Regions from separate parts of the Acidaminococcus sp. BV3L6 genome, predicted to be linked through region 2. Evidence: riboswitches for the same ligand, from Rfam matches in the RefSeq annotation. Region 2 holds a riboswitch; the other holds the start of a gene.
What was found. Region 2 has a riboswitch for S-adenosylmethionine ahead of HMPREF1246_RS06010 (methionine ABC transporter ATP-binding protein). Riboswitches for the same ligand answer to the same signal wherever they lie in the genome.

Region 1 (15,423 bases), on a different contig from region 2:
TGAAGTGAAGGTCCCATAGGTCACCGTGGACCGATTGTCCCCGTTGCAGCTCATGGTCAGATCCAGCTGGACCAGGGTCCTGAAGAAGGGAACCCCAGCGGCATCTTCACTATGAAGGTCGTGACCTTTGACATAGACATCATAGGCCTTGGTATCGATATTAAAACCGCCCGAGGCATCACAGGTGCCCCCAAAAACGTCAGCCGTCACGTTTTGGGCTCCAATATAACCGTCCTTGTACTTGAAATCGCCTCTTACATTGGTAAATTTAAGACCGGGCAAGTTCAGATTCTTCATATACAGCTGACCGATAATGATGGGTTCAGGCAATTTCCCTGTGACGGCTGCACTGGCCGTCACAGTTTCATGGATGTTGAGTCCAGTCCCCAGACTCGACGGATTGAGTTCACGGATGCCAAGATTGAGGTCATAAGTCGATACGGCAGGTTTCAAATCCACCGATCCTTGAATATCGACACCGCCCCCTTCCAGGGTTCCGCCCAGTTCCCCCGTGGAAAAGTCAATATCGATGCGGTCCTTGCTGTCATAATGGATGGCTGCATTGACATCCTTGAAGGTATGGACACGTTCCTTATAATATGCGGTAACCCTACAATGATTAAGGATGAGGTCCACATCAAGATTCTTTACTTTGACATCAAAATTCGGTTTCTTTTTTCCCTTTCCCTTTTTTTCTTTCTTCGGTTCCACCATATGGAAGCCGCGTATATGCATCTTATTGTCAAAGGAGAGCTCGATGCTGGCTCCGTTCAGTTCTACATTTGTGATGGTCGATGTCGAAGGACGGCGCATGATCAGATCCAAGGGTTTTACATGGAAATGACCATCAGGAACCGTTACTTTCGTACCGCTTTCATCCAAGGTCCAGACAAGATCCTCAAAGTGAACATGACCCAAAGGGGTTGCCGTAAGGCGCCCTACGGTAATGGTGCCTTCCAAGAAGTGCTGACGGGCGGCAATCATATTAAAGATGGCAGCCGCCTGGAGACTCAAGGCGTAAGCCACGGCAAAAAGGCCCACGATAACAGCAAAGACAATCCCGAGCGTATACTTGACCTTCCTTTTATGGCAGGACCAAAATTCGTGTCTATTCATGATTAGCGCAGATAACTAATTGCCTTTTTCATGTCAGGGGAGCCAAAAATATAGGACCCAGCAACAAGGACATCCGCGCCAGCCTCCCGCACAGCCTTGCCGGTTTCCTTATTGATTCCCCCATCCACTTCAATCAGGGTCTTATAACCGCCTTGTTTGATGCGTTCTTTCAAGCGGTGAATCTTATCAATGCTCGTTTCAATGAACTTCTGTCCTCCAAAACCAGGATTCACGGACATAATAAGAACCATATCCGCATAAGGGAGGACTTCTTCCACAAAGCAAAGAGGAGAAGCAGGGTTCAGGGCGACACCAGCCTTGATGCCCTTGCCATGAATGGCTTCCAGGACACGATGAAGGTGTTTCGTTGCTTCGGTGTGGATGACAATCATGTCAGCGCCAGCAGCTGCAAAAGCATCCACATAATTTTCCGGCTGTTCCACCATGAGATGACAGTCAAAGAACATATCGGTCTTCTTACGCAGACATTTTACTACAGGCGCTCCAAAGGTCAGGTTGGGTACAAAGCGTCCGTCCATGACGTCAATATGGACCCAGTCGGCACCGGCCGCCTTGATGCGGGCCGTTTCGTCGGCAAGACAGGAAAAATCAGACGATAGGATGGAAGGTGCTATAAGCGTCATCGTTTTTTACCTCTTTTCTTTTGTTCCGCCAATTCCTGACGGATCATGATACTGGAATCATACCGACTTTGGGCAATCTTTCCTTCTTGAAGTGCGGCTTTGACGGCACAATCCGGTTCATGGGTGTGAGTGCAGCCCGTAAAGCGGCACTGTCCTGCATAAGGGGCCAATTCGCGAAAACCCGCTTCGACAGAAGGCAATTCTAATTCTCGCAGGTCAATATTGCCAAAACCCGGCGTATCGACAATGAAGCCCCCTGCAAAAGGAAGAAGCTGCGCAAAACGCGTTGTGTGACGGCCTCGGCCAATCTTTTCACTGACGGCGCCTGTTTCAAGCGTCAAAGACGGGTCCAAATGGTTGAGGAGGGTCGACTTTCCTGCCCCGGAAGGGCCGCCGAAAGCCGATGTGAGACCGGTCATCTTTGCTCGAATGGGGTCAAGACCCTTTCCCTTTCGAGCTTCGACAAAATAGACAGGATAGCCTAACGGTTCATAGATGGCTCGTATCTGTTCAAGAAAGCCTTCCGCTGCCAGATCACACTTATTGATAACAAGGGCGGCAGGGATGTCATAGGCTTCAGCCAGGGCCAGGAGCTTATCAATGAGAAGGAAACTTGGGGCAGGATCTTTAGCAGCAAAGACGGCAAAAAGCCAATCCAGGTTTGCAACCAAGGGGCGCTGAAGGAGGTTCCTGCGCGGCAGGATAGTTTCAATCATGCCTTCTTCGCCCCTTGTCTCCAAGGTCACCCAGTCTCCGGCGGCAAGAAGGAAGCGAGCTTTTTTGAGCCGCCCCCGAACCTTTGCGGTATAAGTAACACCGTCACGCCCCAGGACGTAATAGTATCCGTTATAGGTCTTGATGATTCTGCCTGTAATCTCACTCAAAGGGAACGATCCTCCACTAGCGCGCCATTGACATAGAACTGGACACTGGCATCCTGTCCCAACGTTACGGTTTCCCTAAGGCGGGTTCCTGGCGCAGCGGACCCCGAATAAAGGACGCGGGAACTTGTGGCATCACTGGCCACGATTTTCACCTGTTTGGCACTGCCGCTGCCAGGAACCGTAAAGGAAACGGTATAGGTCTTTGCGGCTTGGGAAGGAGTCCCACTAGTTTCCTTCTGTTTCTTTTCTTCTTTTTTACCGCCGGAAACAATGAGAGTAACCACACTGCCTTCGGAAAGAACTTTGCCAAATTCCGGTTCAGCTCCTATGACGGTACCCTTAGGGGCGCTGTCTTCCTTGGTCGTGACACTGCCTACCATAAGGCCCATGGAAGACAGCCGTTCCCGGGCATCCGAAAGGGTAAGGCCCTTAAGGTCCGGTACGACGCTCTGTCCCTTGGAGATATTGACCACCAAGTCCACTTTGGTTCCAGCAGCCACTTTCTTCCCGGCTTCGATATCCTGACTGAGTACGGCTCCTTGAGCAGCCCCCTCCTTGTATTGAACGGTCACTTTCCCAACAGCAAGCTTTGCTGCATGGAGCATTTCGGTTGCCTCGGCCAGGTTCTTGCCTTTTAGGTCGGGAACCACACCAGGTTCAGCTCCCTTGCTGACCGTCAGCTGGATCTTCCGGCCAGCTTTGACATGGCTTCCAGCACCAGGGCTCTGTTTGATGACTGTTCCGGTTGGCACCTTGGCATCAAATTCTTCCTTCAAGGTAAAATCAAGGTTATTGTCCTTAAGGATGGCTTCCGCTTCCACAAGGGTCTTTCCCTTGACGTCCGGCACGGCAATATCCCCGCTGGAATATCCGACAAGGCCATAAATAAGGGCCGACAGCAAAAAGATGGCGCCAATGAAAAGGCCCAGCATCTTCTTGGTTTTATTCTTCTTGGGCGGCTCCTTTTCACCCGCGGCAGCTCCGTTGTCTGGATTTTCATCCCGCAGCGGCGTTTTATGCAAAAGGCCGTCCCCCATTTCCTCGCTGCGAATAATGATGGTTTCGTCACTCACCCCTTTATGGTGAGGGGAAAGCGATTCTTCCGCAGCCGTTTCCGCCTTACGCAGACGCGTCTCCACGCGGCGAAGGTCACTTAGGAAATCATCATCCGTCTTATAGCGAAGCAGGGGATTTTTGGCAAGGGCCTTGGTTACAATAGCGTCTAGGTCATAGGGAATTTCCGGGTCATAGCGACGGGCCGAGGGCGTCGGTGAAGTCAGGTGCTGCCGCGCCACTTCAGCCGGCGTATCCCCGTCATAGGGAAGCTGCCCGGTAAGCATCTCAAAAAGGACGACGCCAAGGGAATAAAGATCTGACTGAGCCGTTACCGGTTTTCCTGCGGCCTGTTCCGGCGATAGATAATAGACGGAACCAATGACGCCCCGTTCTTCGGACTCTGAGGGCTGCCCAAAGGCACGGGCAATCCCAAAGTCAGTAATCTTGGCGACCCCTTTCGTATCAATGAGGATATTCTGGCTCTTGACGTCACAATGAACGATGGCATGGTCATGGGCCTGCTTCAGGGCTGATGCAATGCCAATGGCATATTTGACAGCCGTTTGGTAATCAAGGGCACCGCTATCGGTAATGACTTCCTTGAGGGTCCTGCCTACGACATATTCCATAACGATGTAGTTGATGTCGTGTTCACTGCCAAAATCATAGATATTGACAATATTGGGGTGAGAAAGACCGGCTGCATTGCAGGCTTCCTGCCGGAAACGAGCGACAAAGTCCTTGTCCTGAATGAACTGATCCCGCAGGATCTTGATGCCCACGTCACGATGAAGAACCGTATCATATCCATGGAACACTTCGGCCATACCGCCGCCGCCCACTTTATCAATGATTTCATAACGATGATTGAGGGTTATTCTTTCTTCCATTCCGCAGCCTCCAGATCAATGATGATAAAGGAAATATTATCGTCACCGCCGGCCGTCATGGCCCCATTCATAAGGCCATCAGCCAGCCGGTCAAGATTCCGGTCTCCCATGATCCGTTCAATCTCGGCTTCGGAAATCATATTGGTGAGTCCATCGGAACACAGGAGCAGCTTCTGGGCACTGCCCAAGAGGATTTCAAAGGTATCGACAGCCACAGTTGGCTCCACCCCCACAGCACGGGTAATGACGTGCTTCTGGGAAGAGGTCCGTGCCTCCTCAGCCGTAATTTTCTTATGGCGCAGGAGTTCTGCCACATAGCTGTGGTCGCTCGTGACCTGCCGGAGCAGTCCCTCTCCATAAAGATAGATTCGGCTGTCTCCTACATGGGCCACATAGGCCGTTTCCCGGTTCGGCAGGTAAAGGGCCGTCAAGGTAGTCCCCATACCGGAAAGTGCTTTTTTTTCACTGGCAAGGTCGAAAATCTTTTTATTGATCCGAATGATTGCCGTTTCCAGGGAGGAAAGAATGTTTGTACGGTCCACCTGGGAAAGATCGAGGCTTTCCAAAAGATGGACGGCCTCATAACTTGCTACTTCCCCGGCATCGGCCCCACCCATGCCATCGGCAATGGCAAAAAGGTCTGGTTCCCGGACAAGGACACTGTCCTCATTGTTATGACGCACAAGACCGCGATTGGTCCGGCTGACTGCAATCATGCTTGTTCCTCCTTCAACTGGCTGGCCCGGAGCTGTCCACAGGCGGCATTGATATCCTTGCCCATTTCCTTCCGGACCGTCACATTGATATGACGCTTCTTGAGGTACTGGAAAAAGCGGTCCACATCCCGGTCTTCTGGGCGTCTAAAGCCTTTTTCCGGGACGGGATTGGCCGGAATGAGATTGACAACGCATTCCTTGCCCGAAAGGGCCTCAGCAAGAGCCCGGGCGTCTTCCTCACGATCATTGATACCCGCAAGGAGGATATATTCATACATGACCTGACGGCCATTCATCTTTTCATAACGGCTGGCTGCGTCAATCACCTCAGGAAAAGGATACTTCCCGTTGATAGGCATAAGGCGGTCCCTCAAAGCGCCAGTTGCCGCATGGAGGGAAACCGCAAGATTGATGGTCCGTCCCTGCCGCGTCATTTCTTCAATGCCGGGAACAATACCGCAGGTCGAAATCGTCATATTGCGGTAGCTGATGCATTGTCCCTTGTCATGATGCATCAAGTCAAGAGCAGCCAACACATTGTCAAGGTTCAGCATGGGCTCTCCGCTCCCCATGATGACGATACGGCTGACACGTTCTCCCTTGGGGAGGAGAACATGATCGAAATAGTAAAGCTGGGCGAGGATTTCTCCAGCCGTAAGATTACGCATGAAACCATGAAGACCGCTGGCGCAGAAGGTACAGTTCATGGCGCAGCCCACTTGACTGGAAAGACACGCGCTGTAACCATAGTCATGATGCATAAGGACCGTCTCGACCGACGCCCCGTCAGAAAGACCAAGAAGGACCTTGTGAGTGAGCCTGTCCGCAGAATCATACGTGCGAAGAACTTTCACCGCGCCGGAAAGGATGCTATAGGTTCCTTCAAGAAGGGACCGATTCTCCTTGGAAAGGTTCGTCATTTCTTCAAAGGTCGTCGCCCCTTTTTCATAGATCCAACGGAAAACTTGCTCCGCCCGAAACTTCTTGAGTCCTAAAGCAAGGAATTCATCCTGCATCTGCTCAAGGGTAAGGCCCAAGATTTCTTTTTTTGTCATTTCATTCCACCTTCTCAAACAGGGCCAGATAGAACCCATCAATACCATCCCGCCAGGGAAGGATCTGGAGTTCTTCCACCCGCTCTCCCGTCACAGGATGGAGGAAGGCCTTGCTGCGAAATTCAGGATGGCTTTCCAGAAAGGCCGTGCGGACACGGCTGTTCTCATCCCGTTCCAAGGTACAGGTACTGTATAGGAGCCTGCCGCCGGGCTTCACACAAGCCGCGGCCTGGGCAAGGATCTTTTTCTGGAGGGGTGGGAACTGACTGAGGGTCCGTTCCTTTTTGGTCCAGCGCGCTTCTGCCCGACGGTTAAGGACACCGAGCCCCGAACAAGGCGCATCGACAAGAACCGCGTCAGCCCGATTTTCAAAACCAGGAAGGGGCTTTGTTCCATCATGAAGCAGGGCACGGATATTCGTGATCCCAAGACGAGTCGCATTTTCTTCAATAAGGGTAAGACGATGGTCATGGATATCCATGGCAATGATTTTCCCCTTGTTTTCCATCTTTTGCGCCAGATGGGTTGTCTTGCCGCCTGGGGCAGCACAAAAATCAAGGACCAAGTCCCCCGGTTTAGGGGCAAGCACATCTGCATCCAGCATGGAACTTTCATCTTGGATGTAAAGGAAGCGTCCCCATTCCTTCATGAGGGTTTCAAGGCTGGGTAAATGCCGGCAAACAATCCCGTCAGGTGACCATTTGGAAGGTTCCACCTCACAGCCATCAGCCTGGAGCCGCTCCAAGAGGGTCTTTCTGGATATGAAAAGGGTATTGACGCGCAGGCAAAGGGACGGAACTGCATTATCATAAGCACACATAGCCTCCGCTTCGGGAAGTCCAAAGCGGAACTTCCAGCGTCGCACGAGCCACTCAGGATGATAATAAGTAAGGGCCAGACGCAGTGTCGCGTCCTCTTCTTTCTGCGGGAACTGCCATGTAGCCTTGGTCCGTGACAGTTGGCGCAGGACCCCATTCACGAGCTTGACACTGTTTTCATTCACATAATAACGGGCCAGGTTGGCACACTCATTGACAGCGGCCGAATCTGGGATACGTTCGAGATAAAGGATCTGATAAGCCCCCATACGGAGGATGGTGCGCAGACGAGGTGCCATCTTCCGAAAGGGACGGTTGATGACCCTGCACAGGTACCAATCAAGGGTCCCCGTTGTCTTCACGGTTCCGTAGACAAGTTCCGTACACAGTTTACGGTCGAGCGAAGACAACCCATTTCCCCTCAGGGCCTTATTCAGAGCAAGATTTGCATAGGCACCGCGTTCATAGATCTCATCGAGGACAAGCAGGGCCAGTTCCCTTGGATTTTGGGCATCATGCATGGTCATTATCCTTTCCACTGATAAAGGTCTTGATTTCTTCTTCGATGGCATCAATATCTACACTGGTGTTGAAACAGGGCCCATTGGGACGCCGGTTCAAGACGCCAATGACGGGCATGGGAAAGACATCTTGAATACCGCTTGTAAGGTCGCGCTCACAGGCCACGGCTAGGATAGCCTTCGGACGCACCTTCTTTACGGCCTGCCGGGCAAGGGTTCCGCCGGTTACGATATAGACATGAACGCCATATTTCTGGGATAGATGAAGCAGGTCCCCAACGCCGCAGCGACCGCATTGATGACAGTTATGGATGTCCCGTGTAACCTTGTAGGGACAGGTATCCAGCTGCAGGCAGTGAGGCGTGAGAATCATGAGACGGTCCGCAGGCACTTTGATGTGCTGGCGCCGGACCAAATGGTTGCTCACTTCGATAAAAGACTGCTCTATCCGCATCTTTGAAATGTGCATCATCTCCCCAAGGAAGATAGCAATGGGGTAAATCAGGTTGATGACATTCCACGCCCAGAAATAAAAGAACCGGATCGTAGGGAATCCCAGAATGGCCAGGACAATCCCACCAATCCCCACAAAAAGGCTGAGGGCAAGAAAAAGAACTGCAAGACCCACAACAAGGGGCAAGGCGGGATGTAATGCGGCAAGACCGGGAACCATGATGTGCCACAGGCCATACGCTGCTCCGCCCATAAGAAGGGCGGCAAGGGAAATAAGCACAATAAAAAGCCGTTTCTTAGGTCTACTCACGATTATCATTCCTTACGAAAGGATCTCTCCAACTGCAATCTGCTGACCATTTACAAATGACTGGGCCGCCATTGCCCGTTTGCCTTCAGGCTGACATTCAAGGACAGCAAGGACGCCCGTGCCGCAGGCAATGTGAAAGCCCTTGCTGTCTGCCTCGAGGATCTGTCCTGGTTGAGCTTGCTCAGCCGATCCGGGAAGAACATGGCTCTTCCAAACCTTCAGTCGTTTGCCGTCCGGCAGAATCGTATACGTGCCCGGCCAGGGGTTAAAGGCACGAATCTGATTGTGAAGGGCATCTGCAGAAAGCGTCCAGTCAAGATGTTCCATATCCCGCGTGATCAGCGATGCGTACGTTGCTTTGGTCTCTTCTTGGGGTTCTGCGGTCACGGTCCCTGCTGATAGGTCATCAATGGTCTGAAGAAGCAGGGCAGCGCCCTTTTCCTTTAATTCATCATGAAGTTCACCCTGCGTCATTTCCGGCCCAATGGGCACGGAAACTTTTTCCAGCATGGCGCCTGTATCCATTCCGGTATCCATCTGCATAATGGTCACGCCAGCTTTTTTCTCGCCCTTTAAGATTGCATAATGAATAGGTGCGGCGCCGCGGTAGGCCGGCAGCAGGGAAGCATGGACATTGATGCAGCCAAAAGGCGGCAGGTCCAATAGAGCCTTGGGCAGGAACTGTCCAAAAGCCGCTACGACGATCAAATCAGGGGAAAGGCGCTTCATTTCTTCCATAAAGGCCGGATCTTTCACCCGTTCCGGTTGAAGGACCGGCAGATTCACGGCAAGGGCATATTCCTTGACCGCACTCATCATCAGCTTATGGCCCCGTCCCTTGGGACGGTCCGGCTGGGTCACAACAGCAAGAATCTCATGTTTTTGCTGTTTCACTAAGGCCCGGAGACTGGAGGCAGCAAATTCCGGGGTTCCCATAAATACAAGCTTCACGATTTATTCCGCCTTCCTTTTGGGGCTCAGGCTCAAGGCCCGATCAATGAAGAGGATCCCATCCAAATGATCACATTCATGCTGCAGGGCACGAGCTAGGAGCCCGCTTGCTGTAAGGCGCCAATGACCGCCTTTGCGGTCCTGGAACCGGACCGTCACTTCAGCCGCGCGTTTAACTTCCCCTTCATAATCATCCACGCTGAGGCATCCTTCCGTATCGATTTCCTCGCCTTTGAATTCAGAAAGGACAGGATTTACAAACTCCCGGATGCCTGCCCCATCGTCGGCATCAATGACAATCATACGCTTGGAAAGGCCAATTTGGGGAGCAGCCAGGCCGCAGCCGTTGTTGGCATACATGGATTCAGCCATGGCTTTCAGGGTCTTTTCCAATTTCTTATCAAAACGGGTAACGGCTTCTGCCTTCTCGCGAAGGATTGGAGCCCCAACTTTTACAATCGGTAATAGGGACATGGTTCTCTCCTTTTTATCATTCATGCGGTCTTTTTCTTCCCACTCAGGAAAAGTGGGCCTTGACGCAGTTATTTTACCCTTTATTCTATCACATATGACCAGGGGAATGCACGTTTTTAGACGGCAATGCCGCAAAGCCAAAAAGGGCCATTGCAGATGGCCCTGCAATGGCCTCTAGATAACGCTGATGGGATCGACATCAAAATATAGGTTTCCATTTTCCAGAAATCCAGAAGCCCGGATCCAGTCCTTGATTGGCTTCATATGCTGGCTCTTGATGAGGACATTGACGCGCCAGACCCTGTTAACAACGGGCACAAGGGCCGGAAAGGGCCCAAGGATCTGGTATGGCACCTTAGACTCCAACTGAAAGGCTTCCAAGGCATTAACAAAGCGCTGGGCAAGTTCCAAGGCTTTTGTCTCACTTTCATGATGAACCGTCATCTTCAGCATGGTCACAAACGGCGGATATTGAAGATCCTGACGCTGCTTCAGCTCATCCCGGGCAAAGGATACGTAATCTTGTTCGGCCGCCATGCGCAGGATAGGATTTTCCGCATCGTAGGCCTGAAAAATAACACGTCCCGGCTTATCCCCCCGCCCGGCTCGGCCAGCCGCCTGTGTCAAAAGGGCAAAACAGCGCTCACCGCTGCGAAAGTCAGGCAAGTTGAGGGTGGAATCAGCAGAAAGGATTCCGACAAGAGTCACATTGGGCACATCATGTCCCTTGGCAACCATCTGTGTTCCCAAAAGGACGTTGTACTCGCCGCTGCGAAAAGCGCGCATGATCTTTTCATGGGAAAATTTCCTTGCCGTCGTATCCTGATCCATCCGCAAGGGACGGATGCCTTCGCAGAGGGTCCTGAGACTCTCTTCTGCCTTTTCCGTTCCCGTTCCAAAAAAACGGATCCGTTTGCTCCCGCATTTGGGACAGACCTTAGGTACCGGTTCTGTGTGACCGCAGTAATGACAGACAAGCTGTGCCTGTTTGGCATGATACACAAGGGCGACGGCACAATTGGGACACTGGATTGATTCACCGCAGTCACGACACATGACAAAAGTCGAAAAACCGCGGCGGTTAAGCAGGATAATAGCCTGCTCACCGGACTTGACCGTCTCTTCAATGGCATCACGGAGCGTATCGGAAAAGACGCTTTTATTGCCTTTTTGCAGCTCTTCCCGCATATCGACAATGGAAACGGCCGGCAGATGAGCCCCCTTATGGGCACGCTCATTCATGATAAGTTCCGTATAGCGTCCTTTTTGGGCCCAGTAGTACGTTTCCAGATCCGGCGTTGCGCTACCCAAGACGACAGGCGCACCGTGAGCGTTGGCCCTTACTTGGGCAACAAGGCGGGCGTTGTAGCCCGGCCGTTCTTCCTGCTTGTAGGTACTTTCGTGTTCTTCATCGATGATGACAAGTCCCAAATCCTTGAAAGGACAAAAAACGGCACTCCGAACCCCAATCAGGACGCGGGCCTTTCCGTTTCTCATCCGGTCCCAGACATCAGCCCGTTCCGAGGCCGATAATTTGGAATGGGCCACGGCGACAGCATTGCCAAACCAGGACTTGAAGCGTTTCACAATCTGATCCGTAAGGGCAATTTCAGGTACCAGGACCATGACTTGTTTTCCATCCCGCAGAGCCTTATCGGTCAGGCGCAGATAGACCTCGGTCTTACCGCTTCCGGTCACCCCACGCAAAAGAAACGTATGGAACGTTCCCCTCTTGCGGCAGATTTCGACGGCATTGATGGCCGCTTGCTGCTCATCGGTAAGGATCATTTCATCCCTGGGAGCAGCGTCCGCATGGTAGCTGTCACGCAGGACCCGCTGCTTTCCTTCGGTAAGGATGCCTTTTGACACAAGGTTCCGGATGACGCCAGCTGATACGCCGCGGTCCTCAAGGACACGCACAGGAAGCGGATTCGTTCCTTGCAGAAGGGAAAGAACAAGGAGCTGTCCTTTCCCGCGCAGAATCCCCGCTTCTTTCTGGGCGAGACCATCTGTCGAAAGAGCAACGGTCCGTTCGAATTTTTCCTTAAGTTTATAGGTAACTTCATAGGTCAAGGAAACCGCTTTCTTGGTGATCAGGCCTTTAAGGGCCCCTTCCCCCCCTCAAGACGGGCAATCTCTCGGCGTGTCATGGCCCCTTCTTGGGCTAAATAGGTGTAAAGGCTCCTTTCCCTTTCGGAAAGGAGCCCTTCTGCACCGGGCTCAGCATAGTAGCGTCCTACGGCAGCAATGCTTTTTTTGCCAGGAATAAAAAGCCGCAGGGCCTCTGCCAAAGGACAGAGGTAGTACTGGGCAATCCAGTGGGCAGTTCCCAGCATCTCCTCATCAAACCAAGGTTCCGTCCCGACGACGTCGACAATGGATTTGATTGCAAGGCTGGCATCAGGAGCTTCATCTGCCTCTACGATGAAGCCTTCCAGGAGCTGCCGTCCGAAAGGCACCACGACCCGCCAGCCTTCACCAATAAAGTCCAGGCTGGGAGGAACCTTGTAGGTAAATTGCCGGAAGAGGTTCTTAAGGGGCAGGTTGACAGCAACCTTTGCATAATCCATATCAATTCAACGCCTTTTTCAGTTCATCCACTTTATCAAGCCGCTCCCAAGGCAAGTCTACGTCTGTCCGGCCAAAATGTCCGTAAGTCGCGGTCTGTTTGTAAATCGGGCGGCGCAGGTCAAGGCTGCGAATGATTCCTGCCGGCGTCAGGGAGAAGGTCTCTTCGATGAGATCTGCAATTTGGGCATCATCGATGACCCCTGTTCCATACGTATTGACGCTGATGGAAACGGGCCGAGCCACACCAATGGCATAGGCAAGCTGGATTTCGCAGCGTTTGGCAAGTCCAGCTGCAACAACATTCTTTGCTACATAACGGGCTGCATAAGCAGCGGAACGATCCACCTTCGTTGGATCTTTACCGGAGAACGCACCACCGCCGTGACGGGCCATGCCGCCATAGGTATCAACAATGATCTTCCGGCCTGTCAGTCCGGAGTCACCTTGGGGGCCGCCGATTACAAAACGGCCTGTCGGATTGATATGGTATTTGGTTTTTTCATCGAGGAACCCCTCGGGAACAATGGGACGGATGACCTGTTCCATGATATCCCGACGCAGGGTTTCCTGACTGACCTCTTCGCTGTGCTGGGCCGACACAACAATCGTATCGACGCGGATAGGACAATCGCCGTCATACTCTACGGTCACCTGTGTCTTTCCATCAGGACGCAGGTAAGGCAGGGTTCCATTCTTGCGAACCTCAGCCAAGCGACGGGCCAAACGGTGGGCCAGCGAAATGGGAAGCGGCATATATTCCGGCGTTTCATCCGTGGCATAGCCAAACATCATGCCCTGATCACCGGCACCGATCTTGTCATCACTGTCCTCTTTACCCTGCTTGGCTTCATCCGATTCATTGATGCCCTGAGCAATATCCGGGGACTGTTCATCAATGGAGATGAGGACGCCGCAGGTCGATCCATCAAACCCGTATTTGGCACGGTCATAGCCGATATCAATAACGGTCTGGCGGGCAATCTTGGCAATATCAACATAGCAGTCCGTGGAAATTTCCCCAACCACATGGATCTGACCGGTTGCCACAAGCGTTTCACAGGCAACGCGGGCATAGGGATCTTTGGCAAGGATAGCATCCAGGACAGCGTCAGAGATCTGATCGGCAATTTTGTCAGGATGTCCCTCGGTTACGGATTCTGACGTAAAGAATTTTCTCATGATTCCTCCTTTGGGTAAGAAAAAAGGCTCTCACGATGAGAGTCCTTATCTTCTCTCATCTTACAATCATTACATTGCAGGATTTAGCACCGTTGGCCATGAGGCCATGGTTGCTGTGGGTTCATAGGGCCATTCCCTCCGCCACTCTTGATGAGCATATGGAATTTTGACAATTTATTATACCCGAAAACAGTAGGAATAGCAAGGGGCACACTGGTCATTCCTCAGACCAGGAATCAGGCCGAATGGATACAGAGTGTGAACCCATAGCTTAAGAAAGATGACTTGGAAACCGTGGATCCATGCCTCATCGTACAAGGATTCGTTTCACGTAGGAGAGCCTTGCCTGGGGGCTTTTCCTTCTACCCACGTGCCGTTACCTCCCACGTCCTGCCATCAAGACAGCCATGTCCACCTTGCCAAGGAAAAATCAAATTACCAAGAAAAGAAAAAAGAGGCCGCAAAAAATGAATCCATCATTTCTTCACAGCCTCTTTGATATCAGTAATGAACAATATTTTTGAGGTCATCCTTGCAGATGCGGGCTAGGATAGGACGAGCTTCGTCACTTTGTAGAAATGCAAGGGTGACTTCCGGAACCATGCGGGCCACGGTCTCCCAATCCCCGTCATGCAGGGCTCGGCGGACCGTTGAGGCACTCACTGTTTCCCCGCCTTTTACATTGCGGGGAATGATGCGGCAGCAGATACCCGCTTCAGGAAGGCGCTGGGCCATGATTTCATTATAGCGTCGCGTGACGGTACTTGTCGGTTCCTCCCCCACATAGCGAGCCTTGATGCCGAGCCGCTCGGCAATCTTTACAAAAATAGCAAGGTCCAGGTTGGCATGACTTTCTATGACCGCCAAATCATCTTTTTGAAAGTAGCTGGGGAACGTGGCACTGCTGATAATATAGGGACCGCTGTCATGATAAATGATATTCTTAAGGTCGGCAGTTCCCTCTTTGATGAGCCGCTTACGGACCGCATAGGGAAAATAGCTGGCATCTTCACTGACCATGAAAAGATGGAGCCAATCATTTTCCTTACAGGCCTGCTCCACCAAATAACGGTGTCCCAAGGTAAAGGGATTGGCATTCATTACAATAGCAGCAATGCGCCCTTGGGGCGTCTTTTTTCCCGCCAGGTGATCCAAATAGCAGGTAAAGCCATTCGGGTCCTTTTCCATAAAAACAACCTGATCTGGCACCCGGGCAACTTCATGGAAACCCAGATCTCCAAAAAAGAGGGCTGATGAACATTTTGTATAAAGGAAGAGGTGGATGATTCCTCGGTCATATTCATACTGGATGAGATGGGACACAATCTCATTCATGAGGCTTTCACCCTGATGGTCATGGCTAACAGCCAGGCAGCGCAGGGTATTGCCAAAGCAGCTGCCCGTGGCGATAGCATGGTACTCTTCATCGTACATGACGCAAGTGTAATCCACATGGGGATCAAGGCGAATTCCTTCCTGCTGCAGCAAAGCCTTAACATCTGCCAAGGTACGGGTATCGCCGGGATAGACGGGGCTGATTTGATAATCGGACATAACTTCTCCTTATTTCATGACCACAAGTTCATAGTCGCGGGTACCAAGACCGATCTTTTCTGCATGCTCCAGCGTCGTTTTCCAATCGACACGGGGATTGCTATCAAGAAAATGATCTTGATGGTTCTCCCATCCCTTCTCGGCCAGATGATCAGAAAGTTGACTGTTCATCAAGGGAGAAGCGGCAAGGCAGGCGTCCGCACAGGCCTGATCCAAGGCGACAGGATCAAA
Region 2 (15,423 bases):
AGTATCGTCCCATCGGCATCAATCGCAATAACTTTGTTGCCCTAACCCAGTTGCGGCCCTACGCCAAAAAGGACCGTATGGCTCTTATGTGGATTGCGGAAGGCTCCAATGTCTTCAATGCCTTTGTGCCGTTTTATGCTAATGTGACGAAGACACCGGACTATTTGAACCATGCGGGGACAGTGCCGTCGACGGAAGAATTCTACTGGGCTAATCGCCTCATCGGCGCCCTTGCCGATGCCCACTATGCCCGCACGGCAAGTGCCATTGAGCGCTACCAAAAGGCCGTTGCCTCCGCGGCTCACGCCATGATCTGTGATACGGATAAAAAAGAAGCCGAAGGCGGCGTGACGGCTTTCCTTGAACAGGCCAATGCCGCCATGGCGGCTATGGTAAAGGAAAAGACCGATACCTGCCTAGGCAAGGTCCTTTACGAAGCGAGCATGGCCATGAAAAATGGCTTCTCCCGCAGCGATGCCTAAGCCGTATCGTAAGAATAGAAAAACTCCTTCCGGCATGGATTGGAAGGAGTTTTTCTATTAAGGATCACATCATGGAGGCCAGTTTTTCTTTCAGGATTTTCAAAGGAATAAGACTTAATAGAAGGGTTGCTGCCACCGTGGCAGCAAGGAGGATTCCCATGACCGGTGAAAAGGAAAAAAGTGGCAGCGAAAGGGCCGTCGTTGACGCAAGGGCGTGGGCTAAGAGAGTATAGGCCCCGATTCCTAAAAGGGTGCCTGCAGCGGTGCCGCAAAGGACGAGAAAGGCGTTTTGCCAAAGGAAAATGTGGGAAATGTCTTTTCCCGTAGCCCCGAGGGCACGCATGATGGCATATTCCCGAAGTCTCGAGAGGCTTGAAAGATAGCTTGTCATAACGACGATAAGGGTGGAAAGAACTATGAGGAAAAGTCCCACTTTCTGCCACATTCTTTCGCCGCAGCCCATGAGATTAAAGAGCTGGACGATGCTCTGGGACGGGAAGACGAGCATGGCGTCTTTGCGGTGCTGATATTTTGCGGCAAGCTGGTAGGCTTCGCTGTAGCCTACAGGTTCGACGAGGATGGCGCTTACTTCCTTATGGTCATTGTGCGTCTTATTATCCGCCTTCTTGGCCTCTAGCCTCTTATTCTTCTTGTGCTCATGGGCGTCCCAAATGGACTCGATGGAAGTCAGGATGGCCTGGTTATAGGGCCCTTTGACGTCGGTTAAGATGCCAACGACGGTGTAGGGATGCTCCTTGTGGGCGCGGCCTTTTTGGACGAGACCGTGGAGGGAAGAAAAGGTGGATCCAACGGTTAGATGAAGGCGCCGCGCGACGTCCGCACCAATGACGGCTTCATAGGGCGCGGAAAAGGGACGGCCTTGCTGAAGGATCAGCCACTTGTCCTTATTTTTCCCCGTCGTCATGGCAAAGATGCCGCCCGTCGTCCCGACAACGCGATAACCTCCGTAGGAATCACCAAAGGCCAAGGGCAGGGCGAACCTGACGAGATTTTTCTGGCCTGAGAGAGCATCCACTTCTTCATAGGGAAGGTTGGGGAGGGGCCGGTCCTGTAAAAAGACGGACGTCAGAACGAGCTGATACTGGCTTCCTGGTGAGCTTACAAGCAGGCTAAACGGTTCCGTCGCCTTTGTGAGTCCTTCATGGATCCCTTCGTGGAGGGCCGATAAAAAGAGGCTGATGCCAAGGGAAAGGCCCATGATGAGTATCATGAGAAGGGTTGTCATGGGCCGGTGGATGAGCTGCCGCAACGCAGCTTTTCTAAGCATGGGCGCCTCCTTTATGAAGGGGCAGGATGTGGCTGAAGGAACGAATCACCATAGGGTCATGGCTTGCTACAAAAACTAGGGCGTTGTGCGCTTTCACATAGTCAAGGAGCAGATGAATGACGATGCGGCTATTATCCTCATCCAGGTTGGCTGTCGGTTCATCGGCAAGGAGGATTGGCGGCTCCTTGATGAGAGCCCGGGCAAGGGCGGTTCGCTGTTCTTCCCCCTGGCTCAGTTCATTGGGGTAATGGGAAAGAAGGTGCATGAGGCCCATCTTTTCTGCAAGAGCTGACAGTCTAGCTTCGGCCTCCTTTTTCGGCACACCGCCAAAATGGGCGCCAAGGAGGATGTTATCCCGGGCTGAAAGAAAGGGCAGGAGGTTAAACCTTTGATAGAGGCAGCCAATGGTGCGGCCCCGAAATACATCAAGGTCTGCGTCCGACATATCAAGGGTAAGGGAACGGCCCTTATAAGAAATATCCCCTTCTGTAGGGCGCAGGAGACCTGAAAGGCAATGGAGAAAGGTCGATTTTCCACTGCCGCTTGGTCCTGTGATGCACCACGCTTCGCCGTCATAGGCTTCTAGATGGGGCACGGAAAGGGCTGTCAGGAATCTTCTCCCGTCAGGATAGCGATGGACCAAATGGGTAACTTTGAGCATATGGACCTCCTATTCCACGGTGGCTTCAAGAAGGCGAACCTGGCTCACAAAGCCCGTATCCCCATCCATATAGCTGCCAAGATCCAGGGTCCCCGTTACGGTCACTTCCTGGTCGTAAGGTAGGGCGTCCACACTGCCGTTGACGTAGACGACAACCATGTTATAGGGCCAGTCTGCATCGGTGGAACAGAAGGGACAAACAGCCATGGGCGTTTCCGTAAGGACAAAGAAATTGATGGAGGGTTTTAAGGGCGGCGCCATGAACCCCGTCATGGTCACTTCCGAACCATTCAGGGAATTCAGGGTATCCGAAAAGACGAGCCCTTCCGAACTTGCTCCGCTGTACATATCAGAAAAATCCAAGGAGGCCGCATTGGCCTCCAAGGCGATACTCATTGTGATGGATAGGAAGAGGGAAGCAAGAAACCTTCTGAAGACCTTTTCCAATCTCACTTGCTGTCACCGCTTTCTGATGTAAAGGAAACTTCCGGCGTGCCTTTATGGGCGTCGACACCGAGGGCGCGAAGGATCCCAAAGAAGACTTCCGTGTTGTCCATGACGCCGTGGAAGTATTCAGAACCAGGGCCTTGGGCCATGAGCACTACATCGTCGGCAGAATGGCATTCGCTCGTTTCTCCGGTTGTCGTCGGCAGGTCGCCTTGGACAAGACGGGCTTCTTTGGGTGCGCGTTTCGGGTTGGCAATGACGTTTCCTTTGGCATCGGTCGTTGCCGGAACAGTCGGTTCAGGCTGGAAACGATAATTTTCGTAATGGTCCGGGGCATTGGCGTACTGCACGGCCAGGGTGACATCCGGATCAGGGTTATCGGGATACCCGTCGTGGTTTTCATCAACGAAGGTCGGCCACTTGGCATCGCCGTAGACGCGAACCGCTTCGCGGCCGGTCTTGCCATTTTCTTCCTTATAGGTGCCGCTGATGCTGATGCCGTGGGCATGGTCCGCAACGACAATGATAAGTGTATCATCATTGTGCTTTTTGGCGTAGTCCTGCGCCCATTCGATGGTTTGATCAAATTCGATGGTGTCATAGGTGGAACGCTGCCAGTCCATGGTATGGAGCTGCTTATCAATGCTGCCGCCTTCACTCATGAGAAAGAAGCCATTCGGATTTTTTTCAAGTACGGATACGGCTTTTTTTGTCATATCAAGGAGGCCAGGCTGGTCAGTAAACCCTTTCAGGACCTTGCTGTTTTTGGGCAGGAATTCACGGTCCATGTAAACGTTCATGTGGTTCATGGTGAAAAGCCCCAGAATGGGCTGATCGCCGTTGAGAGCATTTAATTCCGTCTTGGTGCCGGCAAATTGATAACCTTTATCCTTGAATTCCTGGATCAGGTTACGGTCATCCTTGCGTTTGGAACCGGGCGTCTGCAGCGGAAGGAAGAACTGTGCCCCACCGCCCATGACCACTTTTGGCGGATTCCTGCGACTGAGGAAATCGGCAGCAATGTAGTTTTGTTCCCCACGTCGACGCGTATGGGCCGTGACGGCCGCTGGTGTAGCATCCGTAACAGCCGCGGTCGTAACCATGCCGTAGCTCATCTTCTTACTGCGGGAGAGGATTTCCGCTGCCGTTTCCACCTTTGGGTCATCGAGGGGATCTTTGGTCCTATTTTCGTAGACACCCATGGCATTGACGACGGATTTATTGCCCGTCATATAGGCGGACATGGAGTTTGCCGAGTCCGTTACAATAGAGTCATAGCCGCTTGTTGTGACAAGGGCAAGGCTTGGCATCTTTTCCATGGAAAGGACGTCATTGAATTTTCCGTTTGAAAGGCCTTTTGAAAGGATGCGGCCCAGTTCCTTTGCCTGCATGCTCATGCCGTCACCAATGAAGAGGATGACATTCTTGGCGCGCCGCCTTGCTTTTTCCTGGACCACCGTATAGGCGGCTTTTGCCTGGAGCCTTCCAGAAAGGCCGCTGGCGGAAGCCGTTACCCTTTTTTCACCGATTTTGTCAAAGGTGACATTGTTGATGCGGTAGGAAATGTGGGTGCCGTAGTCTGTGATGATGGCCTTTTTCCCAAAGACTTTTTCTGCCCCTTCTCCGTTGATGCCGACGTTGAAGTTTGTGCTGTTTTTGGGAAATTCCACCTCAAAGTCAAACCGCTGACCGGCCCAGAATTTGGCACGGTTGATTGGCAGGATGGTAATGGCACCGTTATCTGCCGTCTCCTGCATCCGGTTATGGAATTCAGCCACCTGCGAGATGGAGGATGCTGCCGCAAAAGCCACGGCATCATGGGTCGAGGTGATGCCCATGGAAAGGGCCCCTAACATCGACAGTTGGATAAATAGGCGAAGCTTACGTTTTGTGTTCATAAACAAACCTCCTCTATGATTTTGCTTCAAAGAAAAAGATTCTTTATATGGAAGGAGTGTAGCATAGGAAACTGGAGGTTTCTGCAAAAGCTTGGTAAAATTACCGTAAATTGCCGCGGCCAAACAACGGCAGCTATTCTTTTTTCTTTCATCTTATTTTCATTTTCTATTTGCTAGAATGGAATCGATTTCATGCTGAGGAGGTCTTTTCATGTTTATACGGATAAAAAAAGGCGGCATAAAAGAAGCCGTAATCGGCCGCAGGCTGGGGCAAGGGTTATTGTGCCTGATCCTGGTGGGCCTTATGGGAAGCGGAGAAGCGGCGCCCACCGTCAACGAGGTGACCGGTGTGGCCCGCGTCTTTGGCGATGGGGAAAAAATTTCGGAAGTCATTTTGACTTACAGTGAGCCCCTTCTGGCAAGTTCCGTTTCTCCCAAAGATTATGTCCTTTCAAAGGGTACCCTTGAAAGCGTCCAGGTAACTCGCTCTTTGCCCGCCCTTAAGGCAGCTGAGGAAGGCCGCTATGTCATCTTGAAGGTAAAGACAGAAAATACGGTGCCTGAAACACTGCCCGCACCGCCCCAAAAGGAAACAAAGGAAAAAATGAGGCAGGAACCCAAGCTTGATGGTCATTCTGATCGCAAAGCCCCGGATCTTGGCATTGCAGTCAAACAAGTGGGGGAAGTAACTGGCGCGGGAGGGGATAAAAGCCCTGGCACCACCCGATTCATAGCGTCGACTCGAACGCTTGAACCCGATCTTTCCCGCTTTACGCAGAAAGTCTTTACAGACCCAGAAACGGGCATTTCCTTGCCGTATAATCTATATCTGCCCAAGGAAATCAAGCAGGGAGAGAAACTGCCCCTGGTCTACTTTGGCGTTGATATGAGCGGCAATAATGATGATCTTACGACGCCGCTTTATCAAGGTAACGGGGCCACGGTCTGGACCGATCCTGCTTTTCAGGCAAAGCACCCCTCGATTGTTGTTGCCCCGCAGTATACGTCTGAGCTTGTGACGAAACTGGGTATGCTGACCGCCGATGATCATCATTGGACAAAGGGTCTCACCTTGCTCAAGCATTTCCTTGATTATGCAGTCAAGACCTACCCTGTCGATCCAAACAGGATCTATGGAACAGGACAGTCCCAGGGCGGTATGGCCAATATTGCCATCAGTGACCGCTACCCCGATTTTTTTGCGGCCCAGTATCTTGTGGCCTGCCAATGGGATCCCAAGGAAATGCAGGTCCTCAAGGATAAGCCCCTTTGGATCACCGTCTGTGAAGGGGATAATAAAGCCTACCCCACAATGAATGAAACGACCGCACTCTGGGAAAAAGCAGGCGTAAAGGTGGCGCGGAATGAGACGCTTTGGGACAGCACACTTCCTGTAGGGACCCTCAATGACAAAATGGAGCAATTGTTACGGCCTAACACCCATATCTACTATACAGTATTTAAGGGCGGGAACCATATGTATACGTGGAGCTTTGCCTATTCCTTTGATGCCATTAAGGAGTGGCTCTTTGCGCAGGCAAAGGGAAAGTAAGGTGCTTTGTGTCTTAGGGACGGGGAATCTGTGCACAGAGATAAAACTCCCCTTGACAAAACAATATGAATCCGGTATGATTTTAAGGAATTATTCATCAAGAGTAACGGAGGGAATGGCCCCATGATGTTACGGCAACCACACGAAAGTGAACGGTGCTAAGTCCAACAGGATTTTCCTGGCAGATGAAGACGAATATGAATCGACCCATTCCTCTTCATAATGATGAAGAGGAATTTTTTATTCATAAGGAGGGAGTCGCTGTGATTGAACTGAAACATATCGGCAAGGTTTACCATGCAAAGGGCGGGGACCTGGAAGCCTTAAAGGATATCAACCTATCCATTGAGGAAGGAGAAATATATGGAATCATCGGATTATCCGGCGCCGGTAAAAGTACCTTGGTTCGCTGCATCAATATGCTGGAGCAGCCAACGAGTGGCGAAGTGATCGTTGACGGCAGGGACATGACTAAACTGTCCAAAATGGAACTGCGCAAGGCCCGTCAGGAAATCGGCATGATCTTCCAGCATTTTAACCTTTTAAGCAGCCGGACGGTCTATGACAATATTGCCTTTCCTTTGGAAATCCAGGGGAAAAGCAGGGATGAAATTAGAAAGAAAGTGGAACCTCTCTTGGATCTCGTCGGTCTTACGGACCGCCGCGACCATTATCCTTCCCAGCTGTCGGGCGGCCAGAAACAGCGCGTCGGTATTGCCCGCGCTCTTGCTTCCGATCCTAAGGTGCTTCTTTGTGACGAAGCTACAAGCGCCCTTGATCCCCAGACGACGGAATCTATTCTGGAACTCTTGCGGGACATCAATAAACGGCTTCATATCACGATTGTCATGATCACCCACCAGATGAACGTCGTCAAAGAAATCTGTGATCATGTAGCGGTCATTGAAGGCGGCCGTATCATTGAAGAGGGTCCCCTCTATGAAGTCTTCACGAATCCGAAGAATCCGACGACCAAGGAATTTGTTGCAAGTACCCGGACGGATATTGTCCCGGAACTGGTAAAGAAGCTCGACCTCCATAAGGAGTATACCAGCGGTGACAAGGCCCTTGTGCGCTTGCATTTCCTTGGTGACAGTGCCGGGGAACCGGTCATTACGGTCCTCATCAAAAAGTACGATATCGATGTCAATATCCTTTCCGGCAACGTGGAAACGCTCCAGGATACGCCTTATGGAACGCTCCTGATTGGCATGGACGGAGATGAGGCCCATTTGAAGGAAGCCCTGTCATACCTTGAGGGGCAAAAGTTGCAGATTGAGGTGATTGGATATGTCAAGTAGTATGATTCAGATGCTGATCAAATCTTTGGGAGAGACTTGTTATATGGTCTTTCTTTCGGCGGCCCTTGCTACCCTTTGCGGGATGCCTTTGGGCGTCATCCTTACCGTCACACGGGAAGGTCATATCCTGGAAAACAAGGGCATCAACCGCGTCTTAGGGGCTGTTGTGAATGCCACCCGTTCGACGCCCTTTATCATCCTCATGGTGGCCATCATTCCCCTTACGCGGATCATTGTGGGATCTTCCATCGGGACGACGGCTGCCATTGTGCCGCTCACCATTTCGGCAACGCCTTTTATTGCGCGCATCATTGAATCGTCCCTCCTTGAAGTCGATCCAGGTGTCATTGAGGCCGCCGAATCCATGGGAGCCAGTCCCATCCAGATCATTTGGAAGGTGCTCCTTCCAGAATCCATGCATGCCATCGTCCTTGGCGTGACCCTTGCCATCATCAGTCTCATCGGCAGTTCTGCCATGGCCGGTGCCTTGGGCGGCGGTGGACTAGGTGACCTTGCTATCCGTTACGGATATCAGCGTTTCCAGGCAGATACCATGGCGGCAACGGTCGTCATCCTCATTGCCCTGGTTCAGCTCGTCCAGTCCGTCGGGAACTATATCAGCGCCAAACTGAACAAAACAAAGATGCAGTAATGTACGCTGCAACAATCTGGCTGTGAAGTCATGGAAAACATGGCTTTGCAGCTTTTTTTCGGTTCTTTGTCAAATTTTGGGGTGCTAAAGTGTCTATGCACTCCTGGAGAGGACATGCACTGAATACAGTGCGTGTCCTTTTTCGTTGCGTGTGTTAATGTACAAGATTCTATTACGAAAGCGCTCAAAATTGCGCAGACCAAATGAAATCCGTTTTAATACCTTGATTTTATTGTTGCAGCCTTCAGTAAAGCCGTTGGAGTAAGGATATATAAGGGCGCTCCTGATTTCTTCGTACCAATAGGTAAAGGACTTAACCAGAGAGTTCATTTCCGGTAAATCAGCGCTTTTTACCAGGTCTATCCATGCTGAAAGTGCCCAAGAAATGTTGGCATTATCCTTGAATCGAAGCACCTTGGAAAATGCGTATGTTAGCGCGTAAGCACATCTTAGACGAGGAGAACAGCGAAGGATTCCCTCCAGCTTTATAAGCTCTTCTTCGGTTAATTTCTCATATGGTTTCGTTAAGATTGTCTTGTTGGGCTTAAACATTCGGCTATGGTGACAAAGGCGCTTTTGCTCTGCTTTGTAAGCGCGCTCCATGGCCCATTGGACTAAGCGGATCATATGAAAACGGTCTGCCACGATGCGCGCCTTGGGGAAGATCGTTTTTATGACTGAACGGAACTGCATAGACATGTCCATTGTGACAAATTCTACTTTTCGTCGTTCACTCATGGGGAATTGATAGAAATGCTGGAGCAGAGCCGGTGTGGTTCGTGCCGGAAGAATGACCATTATCCGCTTGTTTGCAAAGTCAGTGATGATGACCTGGTACTTCTGACCCGCAGCATTTCCTTTAAATTCATCGATGGAAAGCACGCGGGGAAGGTGACTGGGACGAGGAATATGGACTTCATTAAAGACACGAATGACCTGGCTGGTGCTGACATGGCATCGTCTGGCCACTTCTTGGAAAGAAAGGTGTTGACGCAGCTCCTGGAGCATGACTTGTTGAAGCGAAGAAGAGGTTTGGAAATACGGAGAGGCAAAGGGGCTCTTCTCGTTAAATGTGTGACCACAGCTGCATATATAGCGTCTCTGGCGATACAGGAGATGCAACTCTTTATGGAAAAGTGGGGAATGTTTGATGAGGCGCGTATAGTATCCCTTTACGCGTCTTGTAGCGGCCTTACAATGAGGGCAGATGTGTTCTTGAGGCGGCAGCTGAACCGCTAAAACCAAGGCTGATTCCGTTTCCTTTAAATTTTGAATCCATTCCTCTTTAATTCCTGTTAATTTTTCGATATAATCTAGGGAAGGCATATGTATTCAACTCACTTTCTTTATTGTTTGATCACTTTAATTGTAGAGGATTTGAGTGCATATGCCTATTTTTTTATTGAAAAAAGTAGGCGCTGAGAGGACACGCATCTGGACGGTCACTTTAGCGCCCCAAAATAAATTATAGAACCTTTTTTTCTCCTCGAACTGTCAGAAAGGACACGAGAACCCTGTATCACATTTTACACTGATAGCGGGCGTCTGGAGGCAGAAGGGTAAAAACAAAAAAATGACTTGCCATGACTTCATTAACGTGTTAATGTATTAGCGTACTAAATTTACGCAGTCTTTTTCTTTTATATTTTTCGTAGTTTTGAAAGGAGTCTCGATTATGCAGGCAGGTCTCAACAAAAGGGAACTTCATCGACTGGCACACGCTTTTATACTTTTGAAGAATGACCGGATGTGTCTCGATTTTTTGGAGGATATCTGCACGCCTAATGAATTGAAGGCCTTGAGTCAGCGCCTGGAAGTGGCGGTGCGTCTTCATCGCGGCGAAAACTATGCCAAAATCGTCAACGATACGGGCGCCAGCAGTACGACGGTTTCCCGTGTCAACCGCTGTTTAAATTATGGAGCCGGGGGATATCGAAAAGTGATTCCCATGCTCCTTGAAGAAGGAGAATAGATTAGCATGACCACTGGCTTTTTGCAGATTCCCTATGGAACGAAAGATATCCTGCCTGGCGAGGCCCGAGTGAAGCGTGAAATGGAAGACCGCCTCGCCCGGAATTTTCTTTCCTGGGGGTATGATGAGGCGATGACGCCGACTTTTGAATACGCTGATACCTTTGCCCTGAGTGGGGCCGATCTTCCCGATGAAAGCATGAAATTTCTGGGGCGGGACAATCGGACTTTTATGCTCCGCAGTGAAATGACGACGCCGCTGGCGCGGATGGTCGTTACAAGGATGCGGCAGGACGAAGGCATCAAGCGTCTTTTTTATATTGCCAATGTTTTCCGTCACGAAGAGACACAAGCCGGGCGGCAATGCGAGTTCCGTCAGGCTGGGGTTGAATTTTTTGGCGAAAAAGGACCCGAAGCGGACGCGGAGGTCTTGGCCCTTGCCGTGGAAAGCCTTAAGGCAGCGGGACTTGCGCATTTTACCATCAGTATAGGGCACAGCGGTTTTTTGGCAGGCTTGATTGAAGACGCGGAACTTTCTGATGCCCAAGTGGAACGCCTCAAAAAGATGATCCTGACCCATAATGCAGTGGCCCTTGAAAAGGCCGCTTCCGTCATTTCCTACGAACCTGTCCGGGAGCTGGTCAAAGGACTCCTTTACCAACAGGGCGGTCCGGACATGCTCCAAGCCTTGAAAACAAAGGTCACTCATCCCAGAAGCCTTGAAGCTCTGGATAATCTGCTTGCCATTTATCATCTGTGTGAAGCCTACGGTGTTACAGATAAGATTGTCTTTGATCTAAGTCTTATCCGCAACTTTGACTATTATACAGGCATGGTCTTTGAAGCGTACGGTCCCCAGATCGGCTTCAATATCTGCGGCGGCGGACGCTACGATTCGATGATGGAAAGATTTGGCAAAGCCATGCCGGCAACCGGTTTTGCCCTTGGTGTAGACCGCATCATCCTCGCCCTGCGCCGCGAAGGCGCCCTGCAGGGGAAGGAAGCTTGGGACGATTATGTCGCTTTTAGTGCCAAGGGAGAAACCAAGGCCATTATAAAGGCCATGACCCTGCGCTGCAAGGGACGGAAAGTCAAGGTGGCAACCCGTCCTATGGATAAAGGCGAAGCGGCGGCATGCTGTAAGCAGCAGAAAGCCTTGAATCTCGTCTACGTCAAATAAGAAAGAAGGACCTTTTTATGGAATACCTAACCATTGCCCTTCCTAAGGGAAAACTCTTTGATCGGTCCGTCAAGGTCCTTGCCAAAGTCGGTTGCGATGCTGACAACGTCGTCGAGGATTCACGGAAACTTGTCATTACCAATGAAAAAACAAAAGTCCGCTTCATCATTGTCAAGACCATGGACCTTCCGGTCTATGTCGAATATGGTGCAGCTGACATCGGCATCATCGGAAAGGATGTCCTCAAGGAAGAAGAACGGGACGTCTATGAACTGCTTGATATGGGCTACGGCAAATGCCATCTCATGATGGCCGTGCCGGAAGAAAAGGTTCTGCCCCGTATGATGGATTATACCCATATGCGAGTCGCGACAAAATACCCTCACAGTGCTGTCGAGTTCTTTGACCGGCAGGGGATGCAGATGGAGATTATCAAGCTCAATGGTTCCATTGAACTGGCCCCGATTGTGGGTCTTAGTGAACTCATTGTCGATATTGTGGAAACGGGGACAACCATCCGGGAAAATCACCTCAAGGAAGTCGCCACGGTTTATGAAAGTTCGGCGCGTCTCATTGCCAATAAGGTCAGTTTCAAACTTCAGCACGAACGCATCAAGAAACTCGTTGAAGATTTGAAGGCCGTGCTGAAGGAGGAAGAAGCATGAAGATATTTGATGAAAGAAAGAGCAGTGCAGAAGAAATCAGTAGGCTCCTGAAAAAGAAAGCTTTTGATGAAGTGGAACTGTCCCCCCGCGTGGCGGCTGGGACGGAAAAGATGTTTGGTCAAAAGCTGACGGCCGCCCAGGTCGTGGACCGCATTGTCGGTGAGATTCGCAAGGGTGGGGACGAGCGCCTCTTTTACTATACAAAGCTCCTTGACGGCGGCGACTTTACTAAAGACACCATCGCTGTGACGGAAAAAGAGTTTGAAGAAGCAGAAAAGGCTGTCGATACAAAGACCATGGAAGCAATCAGCCGGGCTATCAGCAATGTACGAAAGTTTCATGAGGAACAGCTTCCCAAGACGTGGCTGACGCCCCGCGCCTATGGATCCTTCCTGGGCCAAAAGATGACTCCTGTTGATTCGGTAGGCATCTATGTGCCGGGCGGTACGGCGGCGTACCCGTCCAGCGTCATTATGAATGCCGTGCCTGCCATGGTGGCCGGTGTGCCCCGCATCGTGATGGCAGCGCCTGCCAGCCGTGACGGCCGGATGAATCCCTATGTCCTTGCTACGGCCCGGAAAATCGGAATCACGGAAATCTATAAGATGGGCGGCGCACAGGCCGTGGCTGCCCTTGCTTTTGGGACAGAGACCATTCCCAAGGTCGAAAAAATAACGGGCCCGGGAAATATCTTTGTAACCCTTGCCAAAAAGGCTGTTTATGGTCACGTCGATATCGATATGCTGGCAGGGCCCAGTGAAATCCTGATTGTCGCGGATCAAACCGGCAATCCGAAGTATCTGGCGGCCGATCTGTTGAGCCAGGCCGAGCATGATCCCTTGGCCTGTGCCATCCTCATCACTTGCGATGAGCCCCTTGCTAGGGCCGTAGCAAGGGAAGTGGATGAGCAGCTTGAAGCCCTGCCGCGCAAGGAAATCGCGGAAACGAGCCTTGCCCAGACGGGCAAGATCATCCTGGCTAAGGACATGGATACAGTCGTTCAGATGGCAAATCTTTCGGCACCGGAACACATGGAAATCATGACAGAGAACGCTTTCTCCCTTGTGCCTCGTATCCGCAATGCCGGCGCCATCTTCCTTGGAGCCTATTCACCGGAACCGCTGGGAGACTACTATGCCGGTCCTAATCACATCCTGCCGACAGGCGGGACGGCACGATTTTATTCTGTTCTCAATGTGGAAACGTTCATGAAGAAAACGAGCCTCATTTCCTATACGCGGGAGGCCCTCAAAGAGGCTGCCGATGATATCATTGCCATGGCAGAAGCAGAGGGCCTCAAAGCCCATGCCAATGCCATCCGCGTCCGCAAAGGGGAACTATAAGAAGGGAGGCAGCCGATGAGCCAAATTAGGGGCCGTGAGTGCCTGAGCCGCATCGAGGATTATGTTGTGGAAACGGTCCCCGATGCCGATATTATCGTAAATGCCAACGAAACCAATGAACCGATGGGAAAGAAAATGGAGAAAAAGCTGGTGAACGCTGTCCTTAAGGAAGCGTTGAACCGCTACCCCTCCATGCACGGGGAAGACCTGTGTGCTTTTCTTGGAAAGAAATATGGTCTTGATCCTTACCTGTTCTGCCTGGGAAATGGTTCCAGTGAACTGTTGGAAAAAGTCTGTTTTGCCTTTGGCGGCAAGGGCCGTAAGATTGCCTATCCCGCTCCGTCCTTTTCCATGTACGAAACGTATATCACCCTATCTGACAGCACGCCCGTACCGTATCGTTTGGATGAGGAGTTTAAGGTAGATGCCGATGCGGTCATCAAGTTTTGCAAAAAGGAAAAACCTGACGTTCTCATCGTCAATAACCCCAATAATCCGACGGGAACCTATAATGCGCGGCAAATGATGGAAAAAATCATCCGCAGCGTCGATGCCCTTGTCGTCATGGATGAAGCCTACATTGAATTTTCCAATGGGGGAGCGGATGCTGAAGAAAATTCGACCCTCCCCCTTGTGGCTGATACCGATCATCTCCTCGTCCTGCGTACCCTGTCCAAGGCCTATGGCCTGGCAGGCCTGCGCATCGGCTTTGGCGCCGGGAGCAGGGCCGTTATGAAAATCCTTCACAAGGTACTCCTGCCCTATCACGTCAATCGGCTGACCCTTGCCATCGCCCTTGCGTTCCTAAAGTCCAAAAACTACCTCAAAAAGCGGGTGGCCGCTGTCGTCAAGGCCCGTGAGGCCCTTGCATCAGACCTTGGGACCTTGGGCTTTACGGTCCTGCCGTCAGGGACGAACTTCCTTCTTGTCATGCCCAAGGAAGAGACCCTCACTGTCCTTTTTGCAAAAAGCAAAAGCCGGGCCAAAGGTAGGGAGAACATGGCAAAAGCCGCCGGAAAGACCCTTTTTGAGGGGCTCCTCGCCCGGAAGATCTTGGTTCGAAATTATTCCCAGCATCCACTGCTGCCTGGGGCCCTGCGGATTTCGACGGGGAGCTTGGAAGAAAATGCCCGCATCATTGAAGCGGTAAAGGAAATTCTGGAGGGATGATCATGAGAGACAGTACTGTCCATCGCCGGACGAAGGAAACTGACGTGACAGTGACCTTGGAACTTGACGGCACGGGGGAAGCTGATATCGATACAGGTGTGGGTTTCTTGAACCATATGCTGACCCTTTTTGCCGTTCACGGTCATTTTGACCTGACCGTACGGGCGACCGGGGACCTTGATGTAGACTGTCACCATACGGTGGAAGATGTGGCCCTGACGTTGGGCGAGGCCCTGCGCAAAGCCTTGGGTGACAAGGTGGGAATCCATCGCTACGGAAGCATGCTCCTTCCCATGGATGAGGCCCTAGCCGAAGTGATCCTTGATATCAGCGGACGCTCCTATCTTGTGTGGCATGCCGATATACCCCGTGTCAGCCTTGGTCTTTTTGATACGGAAATGGGGGAAGATTTTTTTCGCGCCCTTTCTGTCCAAAGCGGGATGACCCTGCATATCAATGTCCCTTACGGCCGCAATACCCATCATATGCTTGAAGCCATCTTCAAAGGTTTTGGCCGTGCCCTTTCCGAAGCTGTTGCCATCGATCCGCGGGTCCATGGCATCATGAGCAGCAAGGGCGCCCTGTAAGACGCGGCTGAATCCAGCCGTGGGAAAGGATTCCCATGAACAATCATTCCATTGCAATCATCGACTATGGTCGGGGCAACCTGCACAGCGTCTATTACGGACTGAAAAAGATTGGCGCTGACCCCATCATCACCAATGACGAAAAAACCATTCTTGAAGCACCGCGGGTCATCCTGCCAGGCGTCGGCGCCTTTGGGGACTGCATGGACCATCTTGCCGCGTCAGG

Region 1: another riboswitch for S-adenosylmethionine. It lies ahead of metK (methionine adenosyltransferase); the one in region 2 lies ahead of HMPREF1246_RS06010 (methionine ABC transporter ATP-binding protein).

The regions. Positions count from the first base shown of each region.
Region 1 is NZ_AWUR01000009.1:15,430-30,852, forward strand. Features, by position in the region: gene HMPREF1246_RS02670 (hypothetical protein) at 1-1,116, opposite strand, end outside; gene rpe (ribulose-phosphate 3-epimerase) at 1,119-1,760, opposite strand; gene rsgA (ribosome small subunit-dependent GTPase A) at 1,757-2,644, opposite strand; gene pknB (Stk1 family PASTA domain-containing Ser/Thr kinase) at 2,641-4,590, opposite strand; gene HMPREF1246_RS02690 (Stp1/IreP family PP2C-type Ser/Thr phosphatase) at 4,575-5,306, opposite strand; gene rlmN (23S rRNA (adenine(2503)-C(2))-methyltransferase RlmN) at 5,303-6,361, opposite strand; gene rsmB (16S rRNA (cytosine(967)-C(5))-methyltransferase RsmB) at 6,363-7,700, opposite strand; gene HMPREF1246_RS02705 (DUF116 domain-containing protein) at 7,693-8,472, opposite strand; gene fmt (methionyl-tRNA formyltransferase) at 8,476-9,414, opposite strand; gene def (peptide deformylase) at 9,418-9,888, opposite strand; gene priA (primosomal protein N') at 10,063-11,961, opposite strand; gene HMPREF1246_RS10730 (hypothetical protein) at 11,982-12,458, opposite strand; gene metK (methionine adenosyltransferase) at 12,460-13,641, opposite strand; SAM riboswitch class I at 13,691-13,795, opposite strand; gene citC ([citrate (pro-3S)-lyase] ligase) at 14,140-15,192, opposite strand; gene HMPREF1246_RS02735 (DUF362 domain-containing protein) at 15,202-15,423, opposite strand, start outside.
Region 2 is NZ_AWUR01000032.1:4,165-19,587, reverse strand. Features, by position in the region: gene HMPREF1246_RS06040 (C69 family dipeptidase) at 1-482, shown strand, start outside; gene HMPREF1246_RS06035 (FtsX-like permease family protein) at 547-1,770, opposite strand; gene HMPREF1246_RS06030 (ABC transporter ATP-binding protein) at 1,763-2,431, opposite strand; gene HMPREF1246_RS06025 (hypothetical protein) at 2,441-2,827, opposite strand; gene HMPREF1246_RS06020 (alkaline phosphatase) at 2,881-4,776, opposite strand; gene HMPREF1246_RS06015 (hypothetical protein) at 4,988-6,328, shown strand; SAM riboswitch class I at 6,420-6,520, shown strand; gene HMPREF1246_RS06010 (methionine ABC transporter ATP-binding protein) at 6,592-7,629, shown strand; gene HMPREF1246_RS06005 (methionine ABC transporter permease) at 7,619-8,281, shown strand; gene HMPREF1246_RS06000 (ISL3 family transposase) at 8,375-9,607, opposite strand; gene HMPREF1246_RS05995 (YerC/YecD family TrpR-related protein) at 9,957-10,253, shown strand; gene hisZ (ATP phosphoribosyltransferase regulatory subunit) at 10,260-11,432, shown strand; gene hisG (ATP phosphoribosyltransferase) at 11,450-12,097, shown strand; gene hisD (histidinol dehydrogenase) at 12,094-13,440, shown strand; gene HMPREF1246_RS05975 (histidinol-phosphate transaminase) at 13,456-14,610, shown strand; gene hisB (imidazoleglycerol-phosphate dehydratase HisB) at 14,613-15,197, shown strand; gene hisH (imidazole glycerol phosphate synthase subunit HisH) at 15,233-15,423, shown strand, end outside.